3 regions of the Bacillus sp. PK6-16 genome follow, and region 1 is predicted to be linked to each of the others. Evidence: a T-box and tRNA genes for the amino acid it is inferred to sense, from the RefSeq annotation. Region 1 holds a T-box; the other regions hold tRNA genes.

What was found. The T-box of region 1 lies ahead of ileS2 (isoleucine--tRNA ligase). A T-box ahead of a tRNA ligase gene usually reads a tRNA of that ligase, here a tRNA-Ile.
Region 2: it encodes a tRNA-Ile, which carries the amino acid that the T-box ahead of ileS2 (isoleucine--tRNA ligase) is inferred to sense. The anticodon was not compared.
Region 3: it encodes a tRNA-Ile, which carries the amino acid that the T-box ahead of ileS2 (isoleucine--tRNA ligase) is inferred to sense. The anticodon was not compared.

What each region holds. Positions count from the first base shown of each region.
Region 1 covers NZ_CP096511.1:1,512,927-1,516,214, forward strand. The annotation lists gene M1D66_RS07970 (YlmH family RNA-binding protein) at 1-593, shown strand, start outside; gene divIVA (septum site-determining protein DivIVA) at 683-1,189, shown strand; T-box leader at 1,241-1,464, shown strand; gene ileS2 (isoleucine--tRNA ligase) at 1,536-3,288, shown strand, end outside.
Region 2 covers NZ_CP096511.1:1,171,407-1,174,694, reverse strand. The annotation lists gene M1D66_RS06060 (MFS transporter) at 1-587, opposite strand, end outside; gene sodA (superoxide dismutase [Mn]) at 704-1,315, opposite strand; tRNA gene M1D66_RS06050 (tRNA-Ile) at 1,537-1,610, opposite strand; gene yqgB (protein YqgB) at 1,852-2,610, shown strand; gene yqfZ (protein YqfZ) at 2,684-3,049, shown strand; gene ispG (flavodoxin-dependent (E)-4-hydroxy-3-methylbut-2-enyl-diphosphate synthase) at 3,214-3,288, shown strand, end outside.
Region 3 covers NZ_CP096512.1:327,246-330,533, reverse strand. The annotation lists gene M1D66_RS28895 (polysaccharide deacetylase family protein) at 193-1,026, shown strand; gene M1D66_RS28890 (teichoic acid D-Ala incorporation-associated protein DltX) at 1,144-1,320, shown strand; tRNA gene M1D66_RS28885 (tRNA-Ile) at 1,781-1,854, opposite strand; partial or broken gene M1D66_RS28880 (transposase) at 2,038-2,346, shown strand; gene M1D66_RS28875 (IS3 family transposase) at 2,507-3,028, shown strand; partial or broken gene M1D66_RS28870 (IS3 family transposase) at 3,115-3,288, opposite strand, start outside.

The DNA of each region.
Region 1 (3,288 bases):
GTGCAACGCCTAATGCAGAGCGTAAAAGAGCACTTATTTATCCAGACTATCTAGAATTAAATGAAGAAGAATTTCAAGTAGAAGTATTAGAAATTGACTATCCTTCCAAGTTTTATACGCTAGAACATAGGCAAATATTAGGTACATTTATGTCTCTTGGTTTAACAAGAGAAAAATGTGGTGATATTTTGCTGCAAGAAAATCGTGCCCAAATTGTAGTTGCGAAAGAAATTGTATCGTATATTGAGATGAACTTACAATCAATAGGGAAAGTAAAAGTCTCTTTAGCGTCAGTGCAAGGAGAACAAATTCTACAGATAGATGAAACGTGGGGAGAGAAATCTGGAACGGTTTCTTCACTTCGTTTAGATGTTATGTTAGCTGAAATGTTACATTTATCTAGACAGAAAGTACAACCTTTCATAAAAAATGGTTTAGTAAAAGTCAATTGGAAAACAGTGGAGCAAACTTCTTATGAATGCTATCCAGGAGATGTTTTTTCTGTTAGAGGATATGGCCGAAGTAAATTATTTTCTGTAGAAGGTAGAACAAAACGCGACAAATGGAGAATTTTGTATGGTATACTAAAATGATTGGTTTTTTAGAAGGAAATCCTCCTATTTTGTCGAAGAAAAGATATAATTGAAAGAGGAAATTTAGATAACTACTTGGAGGTGGCGTTGTGCCGTTAACACCATTAGATATTCATAACAAAGAATTTGGTCGCGGATTCCGTGGCTATGATGAAGATCAAGTAAATGAGTTTCTTGATCAAATTATCAAAGATTATGAATTGGTCATTCGTGAGAAAAAAGCTTTAGAAGAAAAAGTTGCGCAGTTAGAAGGGAAGTTAGATCATTTCTCTAATATTGAAGATACGTTAAACAAATCTATCGTCGTTGCACAAGAAGCAGCGGAAGAAGTAAAACGTAATGCGCAAAAAGAAGCGAAATTAATTGTGCGTGAAGCTGAAAAGAATGCTGATCGTATTATTAACGAAGCATTAGTAAAATCAAGAAAAGTTGCTTTTGATATTGAAGAGCTAAAGAAACAAGCGAAAGTATTCCGAACTCGTTTCCGTATGTTATTAGAAACACAGCTTGAGATGTTAAACAACGATGATTGGGATAAACTAATTGAATTAGAAGACGAAGTAGATGAACTGTTGAAAAAAGAAGAAACAGTGTAAGCTTGACGTTTTTCTCATTATTACATATAATTTTAAACAACATATTTATTAAGAAAAACGAAGATAGGGATAAGTACCTTTTCAAACCTTATATAGCGAACTGAGGATGGTGTAAGCTCAGGATAAGGAGATAGTGGGAATATCACCCTGGAGTTCCGCGCTGAACAAATAGAGTAAGCGTAGGCGTGTATTCGCGTTAAGAATATAAAGAGGATTCTATACATATGTATATGATCTACTAGGGTGGTACCGCGGGAGACTTTCTCGTCCCTTTTTGGGATGAGAAGGTCTCTTTTTTATTCCGTTTTTTAAGTGTTTCTTTTATACATGTAAGGAGGAATTGAGCATGGAGTACAAAAATACATTACTGATGCCAAAAACAGAGTTCCCAATGCGTGGGAATTTACCAAAACGTGAGCCTGCAATGCAAGAAAAATGGGCTGAAATGAATATTTACGAAAAAGTACAAGAACATACAAAAGGACGTCCTTTATTTGTATTGCATGATGGACCTCCATATGCGAATGGTGACATTCATATGGGACATGCATTAAATAAAGTATTAAAAGACTTTATTGTTCGTTATAAATCAATGACTGGTTTTAGTGCGCCATATGTTCCAGGATGGGATACGCACGGTTTACCAATTGAACAAGCTTTAACAAATAAAGGTGTAAAACGTAAAGAAATGACAGTTGCTGAATTCCGTAAGTTATGTGCAGAGTATGCATATGAACAAGTAGAACGTCAACGTGAACAATTTAAGCGTCTAGGTGTACGTGCAGATTGGGATAATCCATATATTACTTTAGAGCCAGCTTATGAAGCACAACAAATTAAAGTGTTTGGTGACATGGCGAAAAAAGGTTATATCTATAAAGGTCAAAAACCAGTTTACTGGTCTCCAACGAGTGAATCTGCTTTAGCGGAAGCTGAAATTGAATATCAAGATAAAAAATCAGCATCTATTTACGTAGCATTCCCTGTAAAAGATGGAAAGAACGTATTAGAAGGTGATGAAAAGTACATCATTTGGACAACGACACCTTGGACATTACCTGCAAACTTAGGTATTTCTGTTCACCCAGAGCTTGAATATAGCATTGTAAAAGTAAACGATGAGAAATATATCATTGCTTCTGAGCTGTTTGAGACAGTTGCAAAAACGTTAGAGTGGGAAAATGCTGAAGTTGTGAAAACAGTAAAAGGTAGCGAACTTGAGTACACAGTTGCAAAACATCCATTCTACGATCGTGATTCATTAGTTATGCTAGGAGACCACGTAACAACAGATGCAGGTACAGGTTGTGTTCATACAGCACCAGGACACGGGGAAGATGACTTCGTTGTTGGTAAAAAGTATGGATTAGAAGTACTTTGCCCAGTCGATGATAAAGGTGTATTAACAAATGAGGCACCTGGATTTGAAGGCTTATTCTATGATAAAGCTAACAAACCAATTACAGAAAAATTAGAAGAAGTAGGCGCGTTACTGAAACTAACATTCATTACACATTCATACCCACATGATTGGAGAACGAAAAAACCAATTATTTTCCGTGCGACAGCACAGTGGTTTGCATCTATTGAAGCATTCCGTAAAGAATTAATAGAAGCTGTAGCAGAAACAAAATGGGTACCAGCATGGGGAGAAACTCGTCTTCATAATATGGTTCGTGACCGTGGTGACTGGTGTATTTCTCGTCAGCGTGCATGGGGTGTGCCAATTCCGGTATTCTATGCTGAGAATGGTGATCCAATTATTACGGATGAAACAATTAACCATGTAGCAGATTTATTCCGTGAACACGGTTCTAACGTATGGTTCGAGCGTGAAGCGAAAGATCTATTACCAGAAGGATTTACACATCCAGGTAGCCCAAATGGCGAATTCCGTAAAGAAACAGACATCATGGATGTATGGTTCGATTCAGGTTCTTCTCACCAAGCGGTATTAGAAGAGCGCGAAGATTTACAGCGTCCAGCTGATTTATATTTAGAAGGATCTGACCAGTATCGTGGTTGGTTTAACTCTTCATTATCAACAGCAGTTGCTGTAACAGGTAAAGCTCCATATAAAGGCGTACTAAGTCACGGTT
Region 2 (3,288 bases), 340 kb from region 1:
TTAGATAAAAAGAAGCTTAAGACGACAGCAATTGCAAATAGAACTAATGAAAGAAAGAATATAACAGTATAGCCACTCCATTTCTCCATACGTGAAATTGTGTATCCTGCTGCTATTGGTCCAATCATTCCAGAGAAGGATGTAAGAAGTCCAAGAAACCCATTAAAGAAATCTCTTGTTTCTGGTTCTGTAATTTCAAATGTCAATAAGTTAAAAGCCAACCAGTAAAAACCGTATCCTACTCCTAAAAGAGCCCCCATTAATAAAATATACTGAGAAGCACTTTTCCCTGCTACTAAGACAACAATAAAAAAAATTGCGAGCGTCCCTACTCCTATTCGTAATAAAATCGAGCGATCGATACGTTTCGCTAATTTTCCCCCTACAAGAAATGTGAGAGGCTGTAATACCACGCTGGCTAAATTATACAAGCCAAGATTCACATAATTTTGTGTTTGTTTCCATAAATAAATATTTACAAACGTATTCGATAAAGAAATTGCGAGCGTGTATAAACCTCCTATAAGGAGCAATAACACTAAATCCCGATTCACTTCAACGTCACCAATTATATGTTTCCATTTCATACACAACTCTCCTTTACTTCATGTTCTAGTCTTCCAAAGACAAGCCCAATTATGTAAAAGGAAAGCATAGAAAAAAGCTAGGAGCTCTCCCCTAGCTTTTTCTATATTTATTACGATTATTTTGCTTCTTGGTAACGTTTTTCAGCAGCGTTCCAATCTACAACGTTCCAGAATGCGCCGATGTAGTCTGGACGACGGTTTTGGTAGTTTAAGTAGTAAGCATGCTCCCAAACATCTAAACCGATAACTGGAGTTTTACCTTCAGTTAAAGGAGAATCTTGGTTTGGAGTGCTTGTTACTTCTAACTCACCATTGTTTACTACTAACCAAGCCCAACCAGAACCGAAGCGAGTTGCGCCAGCTTTTGCGAATTCTTCTTTGAATGCATCGAAGCTACCGAATTTTGCTTCAATTGCAGTTGCAAGTTCACCTACAGGTTGTCCTCCGCCGTTTGGAGATAGGATTGTCCAGAAGAATGTATGGTTAGCATGTCCGCCACCATTGTTACGTACTGCTGTACGGATTGCTTCTGGTACTTCGTTTAAGTTTGCAACTAATTCTTCTACGCTTTTGTCAGCTAATTCTGCATGACCTTCTAAAGCAGCGTTTAAGTTTGTAATGTACGTGTTGTGATGTTTTGTATGATGGATGTTCATTGTTTCTTTGTCAAAGTGAGGCTCTAAAGCATCATACGCATAAGGTAAATTTGGTAATTCGTGTTTTGCCATTGTTATATTCCTCCCAGTTTATGTATTGCCACTTAAGTGACATACAACTTCATTCTACCCTAATTGCCATAGGGTGCAAACAAATAAATCACATTGTCTTGCTATCATTAAAGTAGCAAAATTCCCACTTCTTTTCAATTAAAATGCTCATATATTCCGTAAAAAAAGCTTCCTTCTACAAGGAAGCTTCCTGCTAACATAATAAACATGCGAAATGGATATGGACCCTGTAGGACTCGAACCTACGACCGGACGGTTATGAGCCGTCTGCTCTAACCAGCTGAGCTAAGGGTCCACAATTATGTATGTAACAACATATCAAATAAAGGAATTCCTATCGGATATGCTCTTTAAGAAATGTAAGATAAATTTACCATATAGAAAAGAAAAGTGTCAATTGTATTTTTCTTATTTAAAAGAAGAAAGTTAATAAAAGAAATTTAGTTATCTCCACTATATGTAAATATAATATATCTTGAGATTCTCTAGATTCCTACGTTACAATGATTTTATACATACATAAAGGAAGTGAATCTATGTCCATATTTACCCAATTCGTAAAAAGCATATACTCGCCTAAAGATATGGCGCTATTCCGTTTTCAAAAAATCGGTAAAACCATTTTGTATATTATGCTACTTTGCTTAATTACTACTATTCCAAGAACTTTTTTGTACGGTAGTTTTATCCAGGATGGTGTTGGCATGGTAAATCAAGTCATCGATAAAGATTTACCTGATTTTAAAATCGAAAATGGCGAACTAAAAGCCGATATTGATCAACCTATTGAAAAAGAAGAAGGAAATACACTTTTCGTATTTGATCCAAATTCAACAGACCTAGAAAAATATCAAAATAAAACAGGTTTATTTGTTTTAAAAGATAAAGTAGTCTCTATGGGAAATGGTCAAACACAAACGTATTCTTATAACGATTTGTTAGGTGCATCTCTTGAGAAAAAAGATCTACAAGAATTCATTTCTTTATTCGATAATATTTATCCAATTTTATTATTTGTTATTGGATTCTTAGTGTACCTATTCCAATTATTCATAACTTTTGTAGGCGTGACTTTACTTGCGTTCATCGGTTCTGCTATGAGCGGTCAACGTAAACTATCCTATAAACAAGTTTGGACACTAACTGCATACAGCTACACAATTCCAACAATCTTCTTTATGATTATGGATGCATGCAAGATTGTCGTACCTGGATCAACATTCATCTATATCGCAGTTGTTTTAATTGTTCTGTACTTAACAATTAAAGAAGTTCCAAAACCGAAAGAAAAATAAGAACGAAAAAAAATGCCTAAATAGGCATTTTTTTTTTGGACAAGCATATATTCCTAGCAAAGGAGTGAAGAATATGAAGAGATTAGGTATATTCCTATTCGTGCTTGTTCTCGGTTATATATTTTATTACGATATAAAAATCGGTACTTTACCGATGTTAAGTTCATATAAAAAAACAACTGCTGCTCAAACAATTAAAAAAGAAAACACAGACAGTCAACAAAATAAAGCGAACAAAACAGAAAAAGAAACGGATGTATCTTATAAAACAATTGAAGTAAAAACTGGTGAGACAGTTCTTTCTATTACAGAACAAATTAACAAGAAAAAAATTCCTTCCATAGAAAAAGTCATTGACGACTTTAAACAATTAAACAAAAGTACCTCTGCTACAAAAATACAAATTGGAAAGTCTTATAAATTCCCGTTATATCAATAAGCTATCACTTAATCCTTGTCAATTACATAAAGGCGCTGATACAATAGTAAAAGTGAAACCGAGTACTTCGGTTTCTATAGCCCTATATCACGTATACTATCATTGATATGAGGGACTAAATAAGAAACTTCTTTTATAAGGAGAGCGATCTATTCGTGAATGAAATGACTCATCGTACAAAAACACGTCCAGTTAAAGTCGGTAATTTAACAATCGGCGGTAATAATGAATTAATTATA
Region 3 (3,288 bases), on a different replicon from region 1:
GGGTGAAATCAATTGTACTTATTTTACAGTTTGTTTCCAGAAACATATACTTATCTCGTAATCAACTTAATTAGGTAGGGAAGTGATAGTGGTTGTTGGAATCAAAGTTTATAAAAGACGTATTTTAAATTGAAAACAGTAATGATTACGATTTTCTTAGAAAGATAGGGAATTATTAATCATTGTATAGAATTGAAGGAGGTATTTGGAATGATAAGAAAAAGCGTAATGGTTTTAATTTTATTTTTTATCGGGGTATTTGTATTTTCTTATTTTTCTAGTGCTGGAGCAAGAGCAAAAAATGAGTCTAGTATTAAATCCGATGTAGCGCAATTAAAAAAAGAAAAAGAATCTCAGATAAAAACTAAACAAGAAAAAGGAGAAGGTAAGAAGGAAACGCAAAATAAAAAAGTTATATATTTAACTTTTGATGATGGACCAGGAAAATATACACAAGAAGTTTTAAATATTTTAAAACAAGAGAATGTAAAAGCGACATTTTTTGTAATTGGTTCACATGCAGAACAATTTCCAGATTTAATAAAAAGTGAAAAACAAAATGGCCACTACGTAGGTCTGCATAGTATGACACATGATTACAAAAAATTATACACGCAAGGAAGTTTTTTGGCTGAAATGAAACAAGTTCAACAAATCCTTCAACGTATTATAGATAAGAATCCGATACTTTGTAGACCACCATATGGATCAAAGCCTGGATTAATTCAAGATTTGCGCGATAAATTAGCTGAAGCTGGATTTAAAATTTGGGATTGGACAATTGATTCTTTAGACTGGAAGTATAACAAAATCCCATTAGAACAATCTGTTCCTAAGATAGTTGAAAATGTTGTATCACAAGCAAATAAAGACCAAGAAATTGTATTAATGCATGACATACATCTCCAATCGGTTAAAGCTTTACAGGAAATCATTAAGCAGCTAAAGAATAAGGGATATATATTCAAAGCGTATAGTGAAAAAGAACATCTGATATTAAATTTTTGGCATGACAATCGATTGTAAAGGTATGGAGCTATTTGTGTAATAATTTGGTATGAATTCACACTCCATTTTCCGTCTAGAAGTAAAATTATAAAAGAAATATGGTATCGTTCTCTTGCGTAAGGAGTCGTAAAACTAATCTATTACCTTCCAGTTTTATTTGTATTAATTTGGTTGTATGGTTTTCATGAGACAAATACAATCCTATTTAGTTACAATGAATTCTATGGTCGGAACGTTATGAAGTTATTGGGGGGGAATTGGAAGGTGGCTGCAGAAATCCTTATTAAATCGCCTTTCTTTGGCGAGATGTGAAAATTATGTACAAACAATTAAAAGAAGATTTTGATGCGTTATCACATTGGATTTCTTTTTAGTATCCAGGTGATCGCTCGTCGATTATGGTGTATGGTTTTATGCAACCTGAAATGATTATTAACTTTTTAGGTTGAGCAAGAACTGGGCATGCTTACATTCCTGTAGCTTTATCTATCCAGCTGATTATATATAAATTTATTGTTTTGAAAGTATATCATTGTGTTTTATAAAAAGAAAAGATGTCCTGAAGAGAACACCTTAATAGTGGATTTGAATTTGAAGAAATAACAATTAGTAAACGGCTAATTTTATATTATGAAATTTGTTAATAAAAGGAGCCAGTCTAATAAAAAGAATCCTTTACAATATCCAACGGATTCCTTTCCTAGAAGCTTAGAGCGACTAAGATATTTTGTGATGATGATTTGATTATAACATCTGACGTTAAAAACTAAAATGGACCTTGTAGGATTTGAACCTACGACCGGACGGTTATGAGCCGCCTGCTCTGACCAACTGAGCTAAAGGTCCCCTGAATGTATATAAGTATATCAGCGCATATAAAAAAAGACACATAATCTGTACCCTTTGTAAAGGACATTTGAAAAAAGTTAGGCAACATTAAGAAGATGATTTCTGTATCCTGATATGATCCCCTTATAGTAGACAGTTGAAAGAAAGTTACTTTACTGTTTATTATGGAGGGGATTTTTTATGGGGAAAATTAGAAGAACTTTTTCAATTGATTTTAAAATGAAAGCCATTGAATTATACTTACATAGAGGAATTGGAAGCAAGTTAATTGGAAAGGAATTAGGAGTTACATATTCAGTTATAGATAGATGGATTAAAAAATATAAAAATGAGGGTATTCTGGGCCTACAAGAAAAACGTGGTGGATTCAAATAAACAAATAAAATAAGTCAAGATGCTAGAATACAACGATTAGAGGCGGAAAACGCATACTTAAAAAAGCTATTAGCTACGAAAAGGGGGATGAGGTCAAAAAAAGTAAATCAGTAGAATATGAGGTCATTCATACCTTAAAACAGAATTTTTCAATTGTATTGCTTTGTGAAATTGCAGGTGTTTCAAGAAGTGGATATTATAAGTGGGAAAAAAGAATCAACGATTCCACTGAAAAGATGAAAGAGAACCAATTTATCATGTCTAAAATAGGAGAATGGGGCTACAAGCTAAGATTCGAAAGAAAAAGTGGAGACATTTTGGTTTAAAAGAACAATGCGTCGTGTCGGAAAATCTGTTAAACAGAGAGTTTTCAACTACAAGACCAAATGAAAAATGGGTTACAGATATAACCTATCTTCCCTTTAATACTAAGCGCATATATCTTTCAGTGATACTAGACCTTTACAATAACGAAGTTGTGGCCTATCAAATGGGTGAATACAACAATTTAAAATTAGTTACAGATACAGTCAATAAAGCCTTGAGAAAAAGAAAAGTCCACGAAACAGTATTACATAGCGACCGAGGTTATCAGTATACGTCAAAAAAATATAACCAATTACTTAAAAAGAACAAAATAACTGTAAGTATGTCTAGGAAGGGAAATTGTTATGATAATGCATGTATAGAGAGCTTTTTTAGTCATTTTAAGGCTATAGACATACGTTTCATGAAAAGGCAGAAGTTTTTAAGGCTACTAGCTATTACAATAACAAAAGATTTCAAAAAAGATTAAACAACCTTAGTCCTATTGAATTTGGAACTAAGGCTGCTTAATGAAAAGGCATCTAATCTATTACTGTCTACTTGACAGGGGTAAGACCATCCAACAGGAGTCATCTTTTTTAAATTCCATTGATATCTATAATGATTATAATACGTCATATATTTCTTAATCTCTTGTTTCAATTCATTAAAGGACGTGCAAGGTTTTATATGAGCTTCATCTTTCAAATGACCAAAAAACGATTCTTGTGGGGCGTTATCCCAACAATT